3 regions of the Specibacter sp. BI4 genome follow, and region 2 is predicted to be linked to each of the others. Evidence: riboswitches for the same ligand, from Rfam matches in the RefSeq annotation. Region 2 holds a riboswitch; each other region holds the start of a gene.
What was found. A riboswitch is a leader RNA that binds a small molecule or an ion and turns the genes downstream of it on or off. The one in region 2 is predicted to bind S-adenosylmethionine.
Positions count from the first base shown of each region.

Region 1: linked by a shared signal. The riboswitch ahead of AC1L6K_RS01620 (DUF1737 domain-containing protein) and the one ahead of AC1L6K_RS07625 (aminotransferase class V-fold PLP-dependent enzyme) in region 2 are both predicted to bind S-adenosylmethionine.
Region 3: linked by a shared signal. The riboswitch ahead of AC1L6K_RS00780 (OsmC family protein) and the one ahead of AC1L6K_RS07625 (aminotransferase class V-fold PLP-dependent enzyme) in region 2 are both predicted to bind S-adenosylmethionine.

Region 1 is NZ_CM155265.1:331,528-338,412, reverse strand. Features, by position in the region: gene AC1L6K_RS01635 (hypothetical protein) at 1-278, shown strand, start outside; gene AC1L6K_RS01630 (O-succinylhomoserine sulfhydrylase) at 271-1,482, opposite strand; gene AC1L6K_RS01625 (rhodanese-like domain-containing protein) at 1,591-1,983, opposite strand; gene AC1L6K_RS01620 (DUF1737 domain-containing protein) at 1,980-2,240, opposite strand; SAM riboswitch class IV at 2,345-2,465, opposite strand; gene AC1L6K_RS01615 (alanine--tRNA ligase-related protein) at 2,603-4,024, opposite strand; gene AC1L6K_RS01610 (bifunctional lysylphosphatidylglycerol flippase/synthetase MprF) at 4,276-6,789, shown strand; gene AC1L6K_RS01605 (alpha/beta hydrolase) at 6,872-6,885, shown strand, end outside.
Region 2 is NZ_CM155265.1:1,636,727-1,643,611, forward strand. Features, by position in the region: gene AC1L6K_RS07610 (metal-dependent transcriptional regulator) at 1-646, opposite strand, end outside; gene AC1L6K_RS07615 (Nramp family divalent metal transporter) at 663-1,919, opposite strand; gene AC1L6K_RS07620 (class I SAM-dependent methyltransferase) at 2,069-2,839, opposite strand; gene AC1L6K_RS07625 (aminotransferase class V-fold PLP-dependent enzyme) at 3,036-4,466, opposite strand; SAM riboswitch class IV at 4,508-4,621, opposite strand; gene hisN (histidinol-phosphatase) at 4,782-5,597, opposite strand; gene rsgA (ribosome small subunit-dependent GTPase A) at 6,001-6,885, opposite strand, start outside.
Region 3 is NZ_CM155265.1:141,108-147,992, forward strand. Features, by position in the region: gene AC1L6K_RS00760 (LacI family DNA-binding transcriptional regulator) at 1-716, shown strand, start outside; gene AC1L6K_RS00765 (MarR family winged helix-turn-helix transcriptional regulator) at 726-1,244, opposite strand; gene AC1L6K_RS00770 (hypothetical protein) at 1,370-1,540, shown strand; gene AC1L6K_RS00775 (NADPH-dependent F420 reductase) at 1,537-2,202, shown strand; gene AC1L6K_RS00780 (OsmC family protein) at 2,226-2,765, opposite strand; SAM riboswitch class IV at 2,801-2,916, opposite strand; gene AC1L6K_RS00785 (ABC-F family ATP-binding cassette domain-containing protein) at 3,050-4,687, shown strand; gene AC1L6K_RS00790 (SDR family NAD(P)-dependent oxidoreductase) at 4,804-5,592, opposite strand; gene AC1L6K_RS00795 (hypothetical protein) at 5,925-6,503, shown strand; gene AC1L6K_RS00800 (GMC family oxidoreductase) at 6,500-6,885, shown strand, end outside.

The DNA.
Region 1 (6,885 bases), 1.3 Mb from region 2:
TGACCATGCTGCACGCGGAAATTCTTGAGCTGCTCAATGAACGGGTCGATGTCGTCGACCCGATGGGGGCCCACTCGAGTCTCTTCCTGTGCAACGCGGCAGGGGTTGATGCGGCGGCAACTGCCGGAAAGCCCTCCGAGGCTGGCACATGGATGGCAGCATTCCCCGCTGACGCGCTGGCACTGATGGTTGTCCCCGTGAGCGAGCCGCCAGCCGCCGTCATGTCCGGCTCCGACGTGGCCAGCTTCACCGCATGGGTGCGCAAGCTCACTAAATAGCGGCCAGGGCCCTGCCCAGGTCCGTCTTCAAATCGTCCACATCCTCCAGGCCCACTGAGAGGCGCAGGAAACCGTCGGAGAGCCCAATCGCGGCACGTGCATCCGGGCCCATGGCGCGGTGTGTCGTGGTGGCCGGGTGCGTGATGAGCGACTTGGTGTCGCCGAGGTTGTTTGAAATGTCGATGATTTGGAGGGCATTCAACAATGAAAACGCCGCGTCCTTGGTGGTCCCGCCGGCAGGTTCCGCCAGTTCAAAGGTCAACACCGTGCCGCCTGCTTTCATCTGCTTTTTCGCCAGCTCATGCTGCGGGTGCGAGGGCAGAAGCGGGTACAGCACGCGGCTGACCTGCGGCTGGGCTTCCAGGAACTCGCCCAGGGCCAGTGCGCTGTTGCACGAATGCGTCACGCGCAGGTTCATGGTTTCCAGCCCCTTGGTCAGCACCCAGGCGTTGAACGCCGACAACGCGGGCCCTGTATGGCGCATCAGATTCTTGACGGGGCCCTCGATGAACTCCTTCGTGCCCAGGATGGCACCGCCCAACACCCGGCCCTGCCCGTCAATGTGCTTGGTGCCCGAGTACACAACAATGTCGGCACCAAAGTCACCGCAGCGCTGCAGCAGCGGTGTCGCGAACACGTTGTCCGCCACCACCTGTGCACCTGCGGCGTGGGCGAGGTCGCACACAGCCTGCACGTCAATGATTTCCTGCATCGGGTTCGACGGGGACTCAAAAAACACTGCCGTGGTGGGCACTCTCAGGGCCTCGCGCCATTGCGCCAGGTCGGGTCCGTCAACAAACACCGTCTCAACACCCCAGCGGGGCAGCAGTTCGTTCAGGATGACAAAGCAGGAACCAAACAAGGAGCGCGAGGCAACCACCCTGTCCCCGGCAGCCAGCAAGGCACCCAGCGCGGTGAACACGGCGGACATGCCAGACGCCGTCGCAAAGCACGCCTCCTTGCCCTCCAGCAGCCGCAGCCGTTCCTGGAAGGTGGCGACCGACGGGTTTCCGTAGCGCGAATAGACAAAGCGGTCCACCTCGCCCGTGAATGCCTGCTCGGCGGCTTCGGCGGAGTCATACACAAAGCCGGAGTTCAAAAAGAGGGCTTCGGAAGTTTCCTGGAAATGGGTGCGGTCAAGTCCGCCGCGCACGGCCTGGGTGTCTTCGGCCCAGACGGCTGCGTGCTCGTTAAAGTTGCTCAATTGCTGTTCCCTTGGCTTTCGCTGATGGTCTCGTGTGCCTGGCACGCGTGTGAAGTACGACGGCGGCCCAAGCGTCCGGCTGTTCGCCCGCCCATGTTTGTGGCTGGGTCAGTGCCAGGGCAGTTTGCGGTTTTTCCACCCGTTGACGACCCTGTCGCCATAGCCGTCGGGTATGCCTTCGAAGCCTTCAAGGACGTTGTAGGCCGTGTAGCCGGCTGCTGTTGCGGCCTCGGCCGCGGCAATGGAGCGCGCCCCGGAACGGCACAGCACCACAAGCTCCTTGTCGGCGGGCACAACGGCCTGCAGCTCGGCCAGGAACCGCAGGTTGTTTGTGCCGTTGGCCAGATTCCACTGAATGAAGACGGGCTCAGTGTTCAGCGAGGAGATGTCGGGGACGCCGATGTGCGCCCATTCACCCTCGGTGCGCACATCAAGCAGGACTGCCCCGGCCGCCACGTGGTCCCACGCCGCTGCGGGGGCCAGGTCGCCTGCGTAGCTCATGCGATGCCCTCGCCGTCGAACTCGAGCTGGGCATCGAGATCATCCGCGGCCGTGGCCACCGCGGCGTCGCTTGTGGCAACAGCCTGCGGGAGGATGACCGCCTGGGCGCAGGTGACGCTGCTGCCGTTGAATGTGACAGCGGGCCCGCCATGCAAAACATAACCCTCCGCCAGGGCTGCAGAAATGCGCTCACAGAACGAGCGGTCGTCGGGGCCGGTGATGAGCCGATAGGCCAAGGGGGATGCGTCCGCGGACATGGTGTCTCCTCAGTGCAGGTGGCCGAGACTGCAAGCGGGAGCTGGTGGCGGTGCTGCAAAGCCCGGTTCTCAATGCCGGAGAACCTGCTTTAAGTGCCGCAGGGGGTTCACGCTTGCAAACATCAGCCGTGGGAAGCTGGGTTTGCCGAGTATTCACCTGAGGCACCCCGCCGGAAAGAGGGTTGCCGGCCAGCAAGTCAGGGCTTGGCGCTGGCGCTCATTACTCCTCTGCAAACTAACACAGGAAACATGGAGGCGGGGAAAATCCGGGCTCCAATGTGGCGGAAGATGACGCGGAAGCAAGGCCCCTTGAGCACCTGCCGACGTGGGCCCGGCCATCAGCTCCCCGGCGCGCGACTCAACTATTTGACCCCCAGTGTGTCGGTCTTTTGCGAGCGTTCGCGTTGTTGGGACAGGAGAAGGTCAAACTCCTCCCGCCAGACCGGCGACACATCCAGGGCCTGGGAAACGGCTTCTTCATGGCTGAGTTCAACCGGGAATCCGTAGGTGTCCGACAAGGTAAAGAAGGCGTGGCCGCCCAGCTGCCCCTCGGCGGAAAAGTGCCGCAGTTCCCGCAGCCCCTTGGCCAGGGTGCGGCGGAAGGAGCGCTCCTCTTTGCTGAGGACTGTTTCGATCTCCTGCTGCCGGTCGGCCAGTTCGGGGTAGGCATCCCCGTACATGGACACCACCACGGGCACGAGAGCGCCCAGGAAGTTCTTTTCCACACCCAGCCCGTGGGCGAACCGCATGGCCCGCCGCAGCAAGCGCCGCATGACATAGCCCTGCAGCTTGTTGCTTGGGCGCACACCGTCATTGGCCAGGAAAACTGCACCGCGGGCATGGTCGGCAATGATGCGCAACTCTGTCTGGTGTGCTTCGTAGGAGGTGCCCGTCAGTTCTTCCAGCCGCGCCACCAGGGGCCACAGCAGGCTGGTCCTGAAGACATCGGGACTGTCGATCGCCGCGGCGGCAATCCTTTCCAGCCCGCCGCCAAAGTCAACCTGGTGCCGCGCCAGTCTGACGAATCCTTCCTTCTTGTGCTGGTATTCCATGAACACCGAGTTGCCGATTTCCAGGAACTGTCCGCCATCGGAGTTTTGGTGTGAACAGGCGCCGTAGGCGGTGTCATGCTTCACATCGGGGAAAAAGTAGAACACCTCCGTGTCCGGGCCGCAGGGATCACCGATTGGCGTTCCATCCGGGGATCCGCCACGGGACCACCAGTTTTTGTCGCCATAAAAGGCAATGCGTGCGCCCTGGTTTCCCACGGCGTTGCCGTGTTCCTCCGTACCCAAGTCCACCCGGTCGGCACTGACGCCGGCCGCGAGGAAGAGCCGTTCCCAAATGTCAGCGCTTTCGTTGTCGCGCGGTATGTCCCGGTCCGGGTCCCCGCCAAACACGCTGACAAAGATGCGGTCCGGGTCCAGTCCCACCACCACGGTCAGGAAGTGCCACAACGCCGGGATCTGCTCTTCCTTGAAGTAGGCCCCCAAACTCCAATTGCCCAGCATTTCAAAGAATGTGGTGTGCCGGTTGTCGCCAACTTCCTCCATGTCCTGGGACCGCAGGCAGGTCTGGCTGTCCGCGAGCCTGTTTCCCGAGGGATGGTCGGCGCCCAAAAGATACGGCAGCAACGGCTGCATCCCGCTGCCTGTGAAAAGCGTGGTGGGATCGTTGCGGGGAACCAGCTCGGCCCGTTCCAGCACCGCATGGCCGGATCCGGCCTGGTGCTCCAGAAAGAGGCGACGAATGTCCGAGGTTGTCAACGGTGCGGTGGCAGCCATTGGGTTCCTTTCGCTGGTTCCAGCAAGCAGGGCCCGACGAATTGTGGGGCGGTATCCGCTGCCGGTCTTCGCCGTGTTCCCGCACGCGGCGTGCCGGCTCAGGGGAGTGTATGCCATGTTTCCACGTTGATCCGGCTGTGGCCAGTGTTTGGGGAACGTCGGTCCAGGTCTGTTTATGGGGCAGGCGTTGTGCTTTTATTGGATTAGTCCACGGATCCACAAAATCCCGGCGACGAGACAAGGGACAAGAGATGATCAGCGAACCAGCTGTTGCCAGCAAATCCAAGTCGAAATTATCCGGAGCCGTCTTGTTTTTGCGGAAGTCGCCGGCAACGGCTGCGCTCCTGTTGCTGGTTGTCGTGGCAACGGCAGCCACGGGTGCGTTGACCGGGGGCATGTCCGAGGATGTGCTGGCTGCGATCGGCATCAATCTGGACGACGTGATGGCAACCTGGTGGACACTGCTGGTGAGTGCCTTCTTCGCTGGTTCGTGGCCGGGACTGATCGTGCTTTTCGTTGTCATCGCCATCGGCGTTGGCATTGCCGAACGGACGATCGGCACGTGGCGGGCGGTGTTGATGTTCCTGTTGGGGCATGTGGTCAGCTCGCTGGCGCTTGCGGGCCTGGTGGTGCTGGGGACCGCGGGCAACGACGCGTGGCTTGGCTTCATCGGTGGAAACTATGTCCTCGGCGCTTTTGGCGGCGCTGCGGCAGCGCTCGGGGCTGCCACTGCTTCCCTGAACAACTTGTGGCGCCACCGCATTCGGACCTGGCTGGTGGCGTTCTCGTTGATGTTCGTACTTTTCGTGGGCACCGCAGAGACGCTGCAACTGCTGTTTGGTGCCTTGTTTGGCATCGTGGCGGGGCGGCTGCTGGGTACGGGCCGGCGGGTGCACACCGGCAGGTTGTTCACCCGGCCATCCCTGCGGGAGTCCCGTTTCCTGCTGGCCACAGTCGTCGGGGTGTTTGCCGTGGGCCCGCTTCTGGCCCAGATTACCGCCAAATTTTCGGTGGGCCCCCTGTCAACGGTGGCCCTCCTGATGCTGCAGGGGAGCCCGGATGCTGACGAGCTCAGTGAATTGTGTGACGCGGACGCTGCGTGCATGAACCTGCAGTCGCTTGTTGGCGTCAGCAGCGCAGGCGCCGTCGTACTGTCCGTTATTCCGCTGCTGCTGTTGCTCCTTTGCTCCGAAGGGCTGCGCCGCGGACGGCGGTTGGCAATGTGGACGGCCGTGGTGATCAATGCGATTGTGGCGCTGGTGGTCCTGGAGGCGTTTGTGCAGTTCCTGGCGGTGGCCGAATTTCATCCCGACGATGCGGACACTGGTTTTCTGGCCATCTACATTCTGCCTGCCGCCGTGGTGCCCGCCGGCATTGCGCTGTTGCTGGTCCTGCAGCGCGGAAAGTTCCCCGTGGCCCCTGTCACGGGCACCGCCAGGAAGTTGTTGTGGGCCACCGTGGGAACAGCCATTGCCGTGGTTCTCGTGTTTGCGGCCATGTGGTTTATTGAGGGGAATTTGGGGCGGCTGGGCCTGCTGGACCTGCTCCGGCAGTTCACGCACATCCTCATCCCCTTCCCCCTGCCCTTTGTGGTGGTGCTCCCGCAGGGATTCATGACAGTTCTTACCTACGGTTTTGGCGGCGCTGTCATTTGGCTCGTTTTTGGTGTCCTGGCATTCCGGAACCTGCGCCAGCAAAGCGCCGGCATTGAGGGCGGCGTGGACAGCCGGGCAGGGATCCGCGAACTCCTGCAACTCGGCGGCGGATCGCTGTCCTGGATGGCACTGTGGGAAAACAACCTGTATTGGTACAGCGCGGACGGGAAAAACGCCGTCGCCTACCAGGTCAACAATGGTGTGGCCCTGACCGTAGCCGGCCCCTTTGGTGCCGCGGACGGGCAGGCACCGGCCGCACGGGACTTCGTGGTGCACTGCGTGCAGAATGGCCTGATCCCCTGCTTTTACTCAGCACCCGCCGAGGTTGGCAGTGCATTGGACGGCCTGCACTTTGAGCGGCTGGAAGTTGCTGAGGAGACGCTGTTGAACATCGAGGCCATGACGTTCAAGGGCAAGGAATGGCAAAACGTCCGCACCGCCCTGAACCGGGCCGCCAAGCTGGGCATCAAGGACTACTGGTACGCCTACTCGGCCATGCCGCCGGGCGTGCGCGCCCAGTTGGCGGAGATTTCCGAGGAATGGGTGTCAGACAAATCCCTGCCGGAGATGGGATTCACGCTGGGTGGACTCGACGAACTCAAGGATGACCAGGTGCTGTGCTGCGTTGCCGTTGACGACGACGGCCTGGTCCATGGGGTGACCAGCTGGCTGCCTGTGTTCACCGACCAGGAAATCACCGGTTGGACCTTGGACTTCATGAGGCGGCGCACCGACGGTTTCAAGGGCGTCATGGAGTTCCTCATAGCGTCCGCCGCAAACCACTTCAAGAAGGAGGTTCCCATGATCTCGTTGTCGGGCTCACCGCTGGCCAACACCGGCGGCAGCGGCACCGACGGCGAGCAGTCCGTCATCGAGAAGATCCTGGGCATGTTGGGCAATGTCCTGGAGCCCATGTACGGCTTCAAATCACTGGCGGCCTTCAAATCCCGGTTCCAGCCGGAACACCGCACCCTCTACATGTACTACCAGGACCCGCTCGCCCTGCCCGCCATTGGCCTGGCCATCACAGCAGCGTACCTGCCGGGACTGTCCGCCCGCCAAAGCGCAGAATTTTTACGCCAGATGGCCATCAAGGAACCGGCCAAGTAGCTGCCCGCCGGTGATGGTCCCTCCAGGGAACAATCACCAGGGGCTGCGCGGGGACGGACCGCACTGAAAGGAGCCAAACACCATGAATGCGATATT
Region 2 (6,885 bases):
CGTCCCCCAAAGTCAAGGGTCCGGCGTCGTGCGCGGCATCAAGGCGCACCCGAAAGCCGGCGACAAAGGGGAGCCGGCCCAGGACGGCGAGTTGCGTGTCGAGGCCGATGCCGAGTTTTTCCAGGTGGCGCAAAAGGTCGGGGTCGTGGTCGCTGATGCGGCTGACCCGGCCGGTGTGACCGGCGTCGAGCTCGTCGAGGCGGTGCGAGGGGGCCATGGTGATGCGGCCCTGTGCGTCGGGGATGGGGTCGCCGTGGGGGTCGCGGACGGGATGGCCAAGCTTGGTGCTCATGCGTTCGATGAAGTGCTCGGAAACGGCGTGCTCGAGCATTTCAGCCTCGTCATGGACCTCGTCCCAGGTGTAGCCCAGCTCGCGGACCAGATAGGTTTCCAGCAGCCTGTGGCGGCGCACCATCGACAATGCCAGCGACAGGCCCTGCCCGGTCAGATGGATGGGGCTGTAGGGCTGGTGGTCGACGAGGCCCTGGTCCTTGAGTTTGCGCACCATCTCCGACACCGATGAATTCGCGACGCCGAGGCGGGTGGCCAGGGCGGAGGAGGTGATGGGCTTGTCCTGCCATTCCGTGTAGGCATAGATGACCTTGACATAGTCTTCGATGCTGGAGGAGGTGGCGGTTTGTTTCACCCTCCAAGCCTACCCGTTAGCCCTGCCCGGTGAAGGTCAGCCACAGCAGCACGGCATTCAAGGCGACGATGAGCGCCACGCTGACGAGGGCAGCCAGCCGCAGTGCCAGGCCGTCGCGGTGCTCACCCATGAGCTTCCTGCTTGCCGTCAGGCGCAAAAGCGGGATGAGGGCGAACGGGATGCCGAAGCTGAGCACGATTTGGCTCACGATCAACGCCCAGGTCGGGTCAATGCCCACTGACAGCAGGATGATTGCCGGTATGAGGCTGACCAGGCGCCGGGCCTGCAGCGGGATCCGCACCTTGAGCAGGCCGTTCATGATGGTGGCCCCGGCATAGGCACCCACCGAGGTGGAAGCGAGCCCCGAGGCCAGCAAGCCAATGGCGAAGACGACGCCGATCACCGGCCCCAGGCTGTTGACGATGGCCGTGTGGGCGCCCTCGATGCTGTCGGTTCCTGAGATCCCGCCCAGGGTTGAGGCGGCCAGCAGGAGCATGCCAATGTTGACGGCGCCGGCCAGGATGAGGGCCAGCACCACGTCAACGCGGGTGGCCTTGATGATCCTGCGCAGCCCTGCCGGGGTGCTGCGGGCGTCGGGGTGCCTGTCCTTGGCCAGTTGGGAGTGCAGGTAGATGGCGTGTGGCATCACTGTTGCGCCCAGCATCCCGGCCGCGAGCATGACACTGCCTGAGCCGTCGAAACGGGGGATGAGCCCGGAGGCCACGCCCGCGGGGTCGGGCGGGCTGAGCACCAGCCCGGCAAGGAAACCGATCGTGATGATGACGAGCAGGAAGACGATGATGCGCTCGAAGTGCCGTTGGCCGTGACGGTTTTGGACTGTGAGCAGGGCCATGGAGACCAGGCCCACGATCAGGCCGCCCACCGGAAGCGGCAGCTGAAACAGCAAATGGAGCGCGATGGCCCCGCCGACCACCTCGGCCAGGTCCGTCGCCATGGCGACGAGTTCCGCCTGTACCCAGTAGAGGCGCCGGCTGCGTGTCTTGAATCGTTCGCCCAAAATTTCAGGGAGCGACTTGCCCGTCACCACGCCCAGCTTGGCTGACTGGTACTGAACGAGCATGGCCATGACGTTGGCCGCCACCAGGACCCACACCAGAAGGTAGCCGTAGCTGGCGCCCGAGGTGAGGTTGGCTGCAACATTGCCGGGGTCGACATAGGCAATGGCGGCCACGAAGGCTGGGCCCAGCAGAAACAGCAGGCCGCCGCGCGGTTGGCGCAGCGGCTTTTTCCCGGTCGTGGCAGTCTCGAGCACAATGCAACCCTTCGATGTACCTAAATGAAATATTTAGGTATGCCGAAATCATAAGCTGTTTGGGGTGTGGTTGTCGAGGAGCGGGTTCTCGAGGTGCCGTTGTCCAGGTGCCGGGCGCCTAGGTGCCGGGCGGCCTCCGTCGGGGCGCCCTACAGCTTCCGGGTGCGCCAGGTCTGGGTCACATAGGGAAGTTGAAGTTCCGTGCCGGGGACGTGGCCCAAATGCTCGAACAGGTACCACCGCAGATTGGCCATGACCTTGGCGCGGACCTGCTCCGAGGCCTTGAGGTAGTAGCTGCGTGACTTGGCGAGCTCCATGACCTCCTCGGGCGTCAGCGTTTGGTCCCATCGGGTGTTGTGGGGCTCGGCGGGGGCGAATTCCGGGCCGAGGGTGGGGCGGAAGTCCGGCTTGTGGACATCTCCGGCGTGCATGATCCGGGCCAGCCTGTGCACCCAGGGGAGTCCGACGTCGAGCTGGTTCCAGACCAGCCCGAGCGTGCCTTCGGGGCGGAGCACGCGCGCAATCTCGGTGCTGGCCGTGAGGGGATCGCACCAGTGCCAGGCCTGGGCCACGACGGCAAGGTCCATGCAGGAATCGGCCAGTTCGAGGTTTTCGGCCGTGCCCACCACCGGGGTGGCATGCGGGACGGCGTGGGCAAGCTGTCCCAGCATGTCGGCTGAGGGGTCGACGGCGGTGATGGTCCAGCCGCGCCCGGCCAGCAATTGGGTGTACTTGCCCGTTCCGGCGCCCACGTCGAGGACGTCATGGAGGGGGTGCGCGGCGGTTTCGGTCAGCCAGTCAAGGGATTCACGCGGGTAGCCGGGGCGGACCTTGTGGTAGTGGCCGCCGCCCTCCAGGAAGGCTGCGGCCATGTGTTGGCGCCGTTCCGCGTCGAAGACCGGTCCGCCGGTGCCAGCCATGTTCGCTCCTGAGGTGTTGTCCGGTGGTGCCGTCCAACTTTACCCTCTACCGACGCTCGCGCAGATATGGTCAACTTTCCAAGGACCCTCGCGCAGATACGGGGGCATATTTCCCAACGCTCGCTCGGTGCCTGGCCTCAGCGGGCTGATCAGAGAGCGAGCGTTTACTGAAACCGCCCCAGATGTGAGCGAGCGTCTACCGGTCTGTGGTGCAGGGGGCTGCACCGGCAGTGCCCGGGGTGTTTGGTGCCCAGTCGGGGTAGGCGCGGTTGTCGTCGGCGGGGACCCAGCGGCCGGCGTCGACCACGTAGTCCCAGCCCAGCCCGTTCCGGAGCAGTGTGCTGATGCCCTCAAGCAGGCGCTGGGCGTCCTCGAGGCGGGAACCGACCCCAAAGCTGGCACGCAGCGAACCCGCCGGCAGCCCCAAGCGGTTCAGCAGCGGATGGGCGCAGAACTTGCCGTCGCGGACGCCCACGCCGTGTTCGGCCGACAGGTATGCGGCGACAAGTCCGGCGTCGTACCCGGTGACGGAGAAGTTCACGACGCCGATGCTCCCGCAGCCAGGGTGGCTGTCGGCGTCGCTGAACAGCGTGTGGACGGTTGCGCCGTCGAGCTCGGACAGCCCGGCAACCAGGTGCCGGCGCAGGAGTTGTTCGTGGGTGTGCCAGTCGTTGGCGTCGAGGGCGGCCAAGGCTGTGGCGGCCTTGGCCAGTGTGGCCGCGCCGAGCACGTTGGGGGAGCCTGCCTCGTGGCGGGCCGGGCCCTCGGCCCAGCGGGTCGACTCGAGCCTGACGTCCTTGACGGCGCCGCCGCCGGCCAAGTGGGGCGTGCCGGCGTCGAGCCAGTCGGGGCGGCCCACGAGGACCCCTGCGCCGAAGGGGGCGTAGAGCTTGTGGCCCGAAAAGGCCAGGTAGTCGATGCCGCTGGCGGAGAGGTCGATCCGGCGGTGCGGTGCCAGCTGGGCCGCATCCACGACGATGCGCGCGCCGTAGCGGTGTGCCAGGGCGGCCAGCTCGTGCACGGGAAGCACCTCGCCCGTGACATTTGAGGCGCCCGTGACGGCCAGGAGCAGCACATTGCCGGCGCGCAGCTGGGTTTCGACCCGTGCCAGGGTGGCCGCGATGGAGTCGGCTGCGACCACCGATCGGTGCGGCAGGGCCTGCCACGGCAGCAGGTTCGCGTGGTGCTCGATGTCCAGGTAGAGCACCTCGCCGTGGACGTTGGCGCGGCCCTCAACATAGCCCTGCTGCTTCAGGATGCTCCCCACGCACCCGGCCAAGAGGTTGAGTGAATCTGTCGTGTTGCGGGTGAAAATGACAGTGTCGTCGGGGCGGGCGCCTACAAACTCCGCCACAATCCGCCGCGCGTTTTCATACACCGACGTGCTGACCTGGGAGGCGAAGCCGGCGCCGCGGTGCACGCTGGCGTAGTACGGCAGCACCTCGTTCAGGTGTGCCGCCACTTCTTCAATGGCGGGGGCCGACGCTGCATAGTCAAGATTGGCGTACCTCACGTGCCCACCCTGGATCAGCGGGGCGGGCAGGTCCTGGCCCACAACCGGAAGCAAGGGGCGGCTGGCGAGGGAGTTTTCCTCCAGCTGTGTGGTCTCAAGCAGGGCGTTGCTCATGAGTGTTTCCTTCGACGGAAGGACGCTTGGGGGTGCCAAGGAGTCCGCGCTTGCCATGACCGTTCCGGCCTGGCCAGGTCGTCACCCGGGGCACCCCGCCGCGAAAGGAGGGTTGCCGGCCAGCAAACCGGGGTTTAGCACTGGCACTCGTGACCTATGCCCAAAAGAGTAGCCCAAGAATACCGGCGGCGCATTTGTTACGTTGCATAACGGGCGTCCGTGTTCCGCCCGAAGCAGTCCCGCGCCAGGCGGGCAAAAAGAACGACGGCGGGAGGCCGCCGTCGTTCTTAACTCACCTGTACTTCTTGGTTGGGGTCAGCCCAGCAGGTCATCCCAGTTGGGGTTCAGGCGGTGCAGCACCTCTGTGTGCAGGATGGAGTTGGTGGCCAGGGCGTTGCCGCCGAAGGGGCCGTCGGCGCCCTCGAGCGAGGTGAAGCGGCCGCCGGCCTCGGTGACGATCGGGACGAGCGCTGCCATGTCGTACAGGTTCAGTTCGGGCTCGCAGGCAATGTCAACGCTGCCCTCGGCGACCATGCAGTAGGACCAGAAGTCCCCGTAGGCCCGGGTGCGCCAGACGTCGTCGGTGAGGGCGATGAACTCGTCCCGGTTGCCCCGATCGGCCCAGCCGCTCAGCGATGAATAGGACATGGAGGCGTCCTTGAGTTCGGCGACGTTTGAGACGCGGATGCGGGTGGCTGCCGCGAGCGACTTGCCCATGTAGGCGCCGGTTCCCTGGGCAGCCCACCAGCGCTTGCCCAGTGCCGGCGCGCTGACCAGGCCCACGACAGGGACGCCTTCATCGACGAGGGCGATCAGTGTGGCCCAGACGGGGACGCCGCGGACAAAGTTTTTGGTGCCGTCGATCGGGTCGATGATCCAGCGGCGTGAACCGTGTCCGCTGCTGCCGAACTCCTCACCCAGCACGGCGTCGCGCGGGCGGACCCGGGCCAGCTGGCTGCGGATGGACTCCTCGGCGGACTTGTCGGCGTCCGTCACGGGGGTCAGGTCGGGCTTGGTTTCAACTCCCAGGTCAAGGGCTTTGAAGCGGGACATGGTCAGTGAGTCGACACTGTCGGCCAGGACATGGGCCAGGCGGAGATCATCGTTGTACGTCTGGGGTTCGATCGTCATACGCTTCACGCTATCGCGATTTAGTGCAAACACCTGTCAGCGCCACTTTCGTGGACTCATACGCACAACTCGGGCGCAGTGGCGTGTATGCGTTCACGCGCCAAAACCTATACGCACAACTCGCCGTGAGCCGTGCGTATAAGCGCTTATGCGCACAACTCGCCGTGAACCGTGCGTATAAGTTCACGGTGCCGCGGGCAGGCGGCCAATTGTCCCAATCTGCGCAAAACTCATGGCTCGCGTGCCGCATAACACTGTTGTGCGGCACGCTGGAGGGCTGGCTTTGCGCAGATTGGGACAGCTGCGGGCAGATGGGTGTGCGGGTGGGTGGGCGAGCGCGGTGGATGGGCCCACGCCGGCAGGGTTCCCTGGCCGAGGAACGAGGTGAGGGGGCCGGTGGGGACTACTCGATGATGCCCAGTTCCTTCGCTTCGGCGCGGCCTTCGGTTCTGTCGCTGGTGCCCAGCAGGCGGCGCAGCGACGCAAGGCGGGCCGGTCCGGCGTCGCCCGCATGCCCGGCCGCCACATAGGGGTCCAGCCCACAATTCACGGCCACGCTGTCGTGCTTGCAGCCGCGTTCGCAGTCGTCGGTTCCCGGCTGCAGGTCGGGGAAGGCCTGGAGTATCCTGTCGGCGTTCACATGGGCCAGGCCAAACGACCGGATGCCGGGGGTGTCAATGATCCACGACCCGGGCAGGCCGTCCTGCAACTGCAGGGCCAGTGCGGACGAAGAGGTGTGGCGCCCGCGGCCCGTCACGGCGTTGACGCCGCCCGTGGCTCGCTGTGAACCCGTCAGGGCATTGACCATGGTCGACTTGCCCACACCCGAATGCCCCACCATGACACTGACCTTGCCATCAAGGTAGCCGTGCAGCTGCTCCACCGCACCTCCGGCCAGCAGGGCGGAGTCGCCGTCGTCACTGCGGGCGTCGATGCCGGAAGCGCCGTCAGTGGCCGTGCGGCTGATGATGACTGTCATGTCGAGGTGCTCATAGTTGGCAAGGAGTTCGGCTGGATCCTTGATGTCGGTCTTGGTGATCAGCAGCAGGGGAGCGATGCCGGAGTCGTAGGCGGCGACCAGTGCCCTGTCGATGAACCCGGTGCGGGGTTCGGGGTTGGCTGCTGCGACGACGATGACCAATTGATCGGCGTTGGCCACCACCACCCGTTCCACGGGGTCGGTGTCATCGGCGCTGCGGCGCAGCAGCGTGCGGCGCTCTTCAACCCGGACCAGGCGGGCCAAGGTGTCGGGCTTGCCCGTCACATCGCCCACGAGTGCCACAAAGTC
Region 3 (6,885 bases), 1.5 Mb from region 2:
CCGAGGCCGTCACGGAGCTGACGTCGTCGGGCCTGGTGGACGGCGTGGTGCTCATGGAGGTCCAGCTTGATGACCCCCGAGTGGCCGAGCTGTCCGGAAGCAACATCCCCTTCGCCCTGATCGGCCGAACCCGGGACACCACAGGAATTCCCTTTGTGGACGTTGACTTTGAATCCGCCGTGGAAAACGCCATCGACCGCCTGACCGCACTGGGCCACACGGACCTGGTGCTGGTCGACGGCGGGGTCGGCAACCAAATGCTCGGCGGGTACGGGCCGGTGGCCAGGACCCGCAAGGCGTTTGGCGAAGTCACGGCCCAGCGCGGGCTGTCCGGAGCCATCATGAGCGGGCTGCAGTCGTCGGCAGGAGGTCGCGCACTGGCAACGGAGCTCGCCGCCAACCACCCGAACGCCACGGGCGTTTTAATGATGAATGAACATGCCGGCCCGGGCTTTGTCGCAGGGCTCCAGCAAGCCGGCTACCGCCTGCCACAGGACATTTCCGTGCTGGCCCTGGCCTCGACGCTGGACACGGCCAGCATGTCTGAACCGGAAATGGCGGTCCTTATTTCCCCCGCCGATGAGCTTGGCCGGCTGGGTGTGAACGCGCTGATTGACCAGATCGACAAGAAGGACAACCCGCTGCCGCAACTGCTGATCGGGTGCACTTATTCTGCGGGCGCCACCATGGGCAAGGCGCGCGGCAGGAAGGCCTGAACAGGGCCGCTACTTCCGGGCGATGCCCAGCATTTCCTCCACGGCCTCACAGGCCCCAAGGTCGTGCCCGGAAACTACCGGCGCGTCGCACGCCACGCGGCGCAGCAGCGAGCGGAAAACCTCACGTTCCTCGGTGCCGAGCGCACCAAGGACGGAGCTCTCGGCTTCGATGACACCCTGCTGCAATTTTTCCAGCTCCGCGCGGCCGGTGTCCGTGGCAACAACAATGCGGGCCCTCCGGTCGGCGGGATTGAGCTGCCGTTCCACCATGCCGGCCTTGACGAAGTCATCGATCAAGTAGGTCATGACGGTCCTGTCGATGCCCAGGTGCTGGGCCAGCGCCAACTGGTTGGGCTGCTCCCCCCGCACCACCGCCACAAGAACCTGGTAGCCCCGCGGGCCATGCGGGAACTCACCCATGGCCGCCGTCGAGGCGTTTTGATAGTTGCGCACCAGGACGCCCAGCGTCCAGCCAAAGTCATCGCGGGAGTCAATGGCGGGGGTTTCCGTTGCGGTGCTGTTGCTCATGACATCCATCATAACCGACCGACACGCTTTACAACAGATCATATTTGAGTAAGATGATCTGTGTAACCACATATATTTATGATGTGGCGGTTGCGTCATGCGAACTTGAGGAGCATCGATGGAACTTGGCGCTTATGGTTTTGGCGTCGTACAGGTGGAACCCGCAACGGGCACCCGCGTCGGTGCCGCAAAGAGGCGTCCTGAAATCCATTGAACTTTTCGGCACCGAGGTCAAGCCTCTGATCGACGCCGAACTTAAAACGAGCACCACCAACACCAAGGAGTCCGCAGCATGACTACACAAACCATTGGCATTCTCGGGGCAGGGAAGGTCGGCACGGGTGTTGCCCGGCAGGCGTTGAAGGCCGGGTACCGTGTGCTGATCGCGGCTTCCGGGGACCCAAAGGACATTTCCCTGATCGTGTCCGTCATGGCCCCCGGGGCCACCGCCGTCACGGCCGGGGAGGCCATGGCCCAGGCCGACCTGGTGGTCCTGTCCGTCCCGCTGCACAAGTTCCGCACCCTGGATCCGGCCGCGCTGGCCGGCAAGCACGTGCTGGACACCATGAACTTCTGGCACGACACCAACGGTGACATGCCCGAGCTGGCGGATGCGCCGTCGAGCTCCGAAATGGTCTTGGCGCACATCCCGGGAGCCCACTTGGCGAAGTCACTAAACCATATCGGCTACCACGAGCTGGAGCTCGACGCGCGGGCGGCCGGCACGGCGGGCAGGCGCGCACTGGCGGTTGCCACGGACCACGAGGCAACCCGTGCCTTGGTCCTGGAGTTCATTGAACGGCTGGGTTTTGACGCCGTCGACGCCGGAGCACTCGCCAACGGGACAGCCTTCGAACCGGGGACGCCCATCTTCACCGGCGCCTACGGCACGGCCGATTTGGCGGCGGAGTTGGCCGCGCACCTGGCCGGCCTCGGCGAGCTCACCGCGGCGCGCTGATCCGCCCCTGAACCGGGGCGGACTCAGACCTTGGTGATCACCGTGCTGAACGGGGTGGAGTTGCTGAACAGGTCCTGCACGGGGCAGTGCGCCTCCACCGTGCGGGCGAGTTCGACATAGCGTTCCTGCGTTTCCGGGCCCGTGATGTTGACCGCCAGCCGGATGTCGCTGAATCCCGGGCGGACGGTTTCGTCTATGCCGAACAGTCCGCGCACGTCAAGGTCGCCCTCGGCATGGATCGTGATGTCGTCGATCTTGATGCCCAGCTGCTCGGCGTACAGCCGGTACACCACCACCTGGCAGGAGATGACCGCGGCCAGCGCGTACTCGACCGGGCTGGCAGCCGTGTCGTCACCGGCCAGTGCGGCGGGCTCGTCCACGGTGAACTGGTGCTTGCCGGCGCTGATGCGCGTGGCCACCGAGCCCACGCCAACGCCTGCCACCTTGTAGGTAAGCTTCGCGTTGTCCGCGTCGGCGCCGATCCGCTGGGCCCAGGCCGCTCCGGCCTCGCCGAGGCGCGCGGAACGCTGGGCGGCGTCGTCAATAAGTGCTGTTTCAGTCATGATGTTCCTTCGCGTAAAGACGGGCGCCGTGCACCCCGCCATACTTACGCCACGGCAGGCGCCGGGCGTCGAATCCTCACCTGGGGCACCCCACTATGGTGTGGAGGGTTGCCGATCGAGCAGCCAGGGCCTTCGCTCGAAACTCTTGATTCTGTCCACCAGCCTGCCGGGCCCCGGCGCCTGCCTCAAGATATTCGTCACATGCGGCAACAATCCCGGCACGACGGCGGCCTACCCCTTCCCTGCCGTCAGGCGGACACACCGAAGCAACTTAAGATGGAGGCATGAGCGCAATACTTGTCGCAAAGGACCTCTCCGGAGGCCACGCACACCGCACCTTGTTCACCGACCTCTCCTTCACAGTCGCACCGGGCGACGTGATCGGCGTGGTCGGAGCCAACGGCGCCGGCAAGTCAACACTTTTGAGCATCCTGGCCGGGGCAGCCACACCGCAGGGCGGCAGCGTCAGCACCGCACCCCAGGACGCCTTCGTAGGATGGCTGCCGCAGGAGCATGAGCGGATCGACGGCGAGTCCATCGCCGCGTACATCGGCCGGCGCACCGGCTGCACACAGGCCACCGGGGACATGGAACGCTCGGCCGAGGCGCTGGGCTCCGGCAACTCCGCCGACGACGACAAGTACGCCGCAGCCCTTGACCACTGGCTGGCATGCGGCGCCGCCGACCTCGACGAACGCATCCCGGCAACGCTCGCCGATCTGGGCCTGGAATTGAGCCCCGACGCCCCCATGACGGGGCTGTCCGGCGGGCAGGCCGCCCGGGTGGCGTTGGCCGCGCTCCTGCTGAGCCGGTTCGACGTCGTTCTTCTGGACGAGCCCACCAACGATCTCGACCTGGCAGGACTGGCCCGGCTGGAGGAATTCGTGAAGGGGCTGCGCGGCGGCGTCGTCCTGGTCTCGCATGACCGCGAGTTCCTGGCCCGCACCATCACCTCCGTGGTGGAGCTGGACCTGGCGCAGAACAAGGTGGCCGTGTACGACGGCGGCTACGACTCCTTCCTCGAGGAGCGCGCCATCGCCAAGCGCCACGCCCGAGAGGCCTACGACGAGTTTGCCGACAAGAAGGCCGACCTGGTGGGACGCGCCCGGACGCAGCGTGAATGGAGTTCGCAGGGTGTGCGCAACGCCATGAAGAAGGCCCCCGACAACGACAAGCTCCGCCGCAAGGCCAGCTCTGAATCCTCCGAAAAGCAGGCCCAAAAGGTGCGCCAGATGGAGTCCCGCATCGCACGGCTCGATGAGGTTGAAGAACCCCGCAAGGAATGGGCGCTGCAGTTCAGCATCGGCGCAGCCCCGCGCTCCAGCACAGTGGTCTCCACCCTGAATGCGGCGGTGGTGCGGCAGGGCGGCTTTACACTGGGGCCGGTCTCGCTGCAGGTCAACGCCGGCGAGCGCATCGGCATCACGGGCCCGAACGGCGCCGGCAAGTCCACCCTCTTGCGCCTATTGCTGGGCCGCACCGACCCGGGCGACGGCGTGGCCTCCCTGGGCGCCAACGTCGCCATCGGCGAGATCGACCAGGCGCGCAGCCAGTTCCCGGAGGGCACGCCCCTGGGCGACGCCTTCGAGTCCCTGGTACCGGAGCTGAACCAGGGCGAGGTCCGCACCCTGCTGGCCAAATTCGGCCTGAAGGCGGACCAGGTGACGAGCCCCGTGGGCGCCCTCTCCCCCGGCGAACGCACCCGCGCATCACTGGCGCTGCTGCAGGCCCGCGGGGTGAATGTACTGGTGCTCGATGAACCAACGAACCACCTTGACCTGCCGGCGATTGAGCAGCTTGAGGAAGCGCTCGAGAACTACGAGGGAACGCTGCTGCTGGTCACCCACGACCGCCGGCTGCTGGAAAACATACGACTCGACACCCGCTGGTCAGTGCAGGACGGCCAGGTGGCGGAGCTGTAAGCGACGCTCCGGATGCTGCCCGGCGATGATTGGCAGGGCCGGTTGTCAGGGTGCGATGAAGCCGGCGTCCGTGGCGGCCGGCGTTGCCACGGACACCACGGACGCGTCTTTTCCGATCAGGAGAAGTTGATGCCCCCGTCGATGAGGACCGTCTGGCCGGTCATGTGGTCTGAATCCGGGCCGGACAGGAATGACACCAGCTTGGCGACGTCCTCCGGCTCCGAGACCCGGCCGGCAAGGATGTTGTCCACCTGTGCCTGCAGGGCGCTGCCGCGGGGGGTGCCGTCCCGCTCGGTGAGCTTTTCGTCGATGAGGTCCCACATGGCTGTGCCCACAACGCCAGGCGCGTAGGCGTTGACAGTGATGTTGTGCTTGGCAAACTCCATGGCCGCAGCCTGGGTCAGTCCGCGGACCGCCCACTTGGTCGCCGAGTAGGACGCCAGCACCGGGAACGGCCTGAAGGCCACGATGGATGCTGCGGCAATGATCTTCCCGCCCGTGCCCTGTGCGATGAATCGGCGGGCAGCCGACTGGTACGAGTAGTAGACGCCCTTGATGTTCACATCGATCATCCGGTCCAGGGCGTCGGGCTTGACGTCGAGGATCTCGTCGACCTGGGCGATGCCGGCGTTGGCGATGAACACCGTCAAGTCGCCCAGGGCGTCCGTCCCCTCCTGGATCATCCGCTCGATGTCTTCTGGATTGGAGACGTCACCGGTGACGCCTACCGCACGACGGCCGCGCAGCTCGACGGCGGCAACCACCGCATCGATGTTCTCTTGGGCGCCGGGGACGTCGGCGACGATGATGTCCTGGCCGTCGTCGGCCAGCCGTTCGGCGATGGCCCTGCCGATGCCCCGTCCGGCTCCGGTGATCAAGGCGACGCGTGAAGTGGATGCTTCCATGGTGCTTCCTCCTGATGGTGGCCGCTCGGGCTGGGCGGCGGCGGGGGATCAAGTAGCCCGATTCAACCAGCCTGTGCCTCGAATCACACTCTGGACAGTCCCCTTATCGCAGAGTGATAAAGGGGCAAATACTGCACGCCCCCGCCCCACCGCCGATCCAACCGGCGGACAATGGCACTGGCATTCTCACCAGTTGATAACAGCCGTTGGCCGTAGCGTGATGTGTGACACACACTGTAGGTAAGGCTTCTCCGCCGGAGATGGCAGCGCCCGCCAGTGCTGCCCCGGCGGGCCTTGACCTGGCCTGACCCCAAACAACCGAGGTGACAACGATGGTGTTTCCCGCAAAATACTCGGAACTCAACGCCCTGGAACTCTCCGGCGAGGCGCGCAGAATCCTGACCCGGATCATCCGGGTCTCTTTCCCGCACCCGCAGTTCCCGGACGGCCCCTACGAACGGATGACCGAGAAGATCATCGAGGCTTCCGAGGAATCACGCTGGTTCCGGATGGCCCTCATCCAGGGCTTGGCGACCCTGGACACGCTCACGGACGAGCACTTCCTGGATCTGCCCGAAGACCGGGCCATCACAGCGCTCAAGCGCATCGCCGACCTGGAGTTCTTTGCCTTCATTCGTCGGACGGTGGTGCTCAACCTCTATGACGACCCGGAGGTCCACGCTGCGCTGGGGTACGAGGGCGAGTCGTTCTCGAAGGGCGGCTACGTCAACCGCGGGTTCAACGACCTGGCCTGGTTGCCCGATCCGCGGATCGAGGAATGTGCCGAGCCCGTTCCCGAGATCGGCCCATTGGCGTACCAGGTGGCAAGCTGCACCCCCGCAGGAGGCTTTGAGCCCGTCGGGAATCTGTTCAAGGACACCGGAATTATCGAGGAAGGCCGCACACGATGAGCACCGAAGAAATCTCAGCACGCTTTGGGTACGACGACGATTCCGTGGTGGTGATCGTCGGCTCCGGTGCCGGTGGAGGCACCCTGGCCCACGAGTTGGTCAGCAAGGGAACCAAGGTAGTCCTGCTCGAGGCGGGGCCGGACCTGAAGAACGAGGACTACCACCAGGACGAGTGGGCGGCCTTCAACCAGATGGCGTGGCTGGACCCGCGCACCACGTCGGGGTCATGGCGCATCGCCCGTGATTTCCCGAATCTGCCGGCGTGGATCGTCAAGGCCGTCGGCGGCACCACCACCCACTGGTCCGGGGCCACTCCGCGGTTCAAGGCCCACGAATTCAAGGCCCGCACCACCTACGGGCGCATCGATGGAGCCAATCTGCT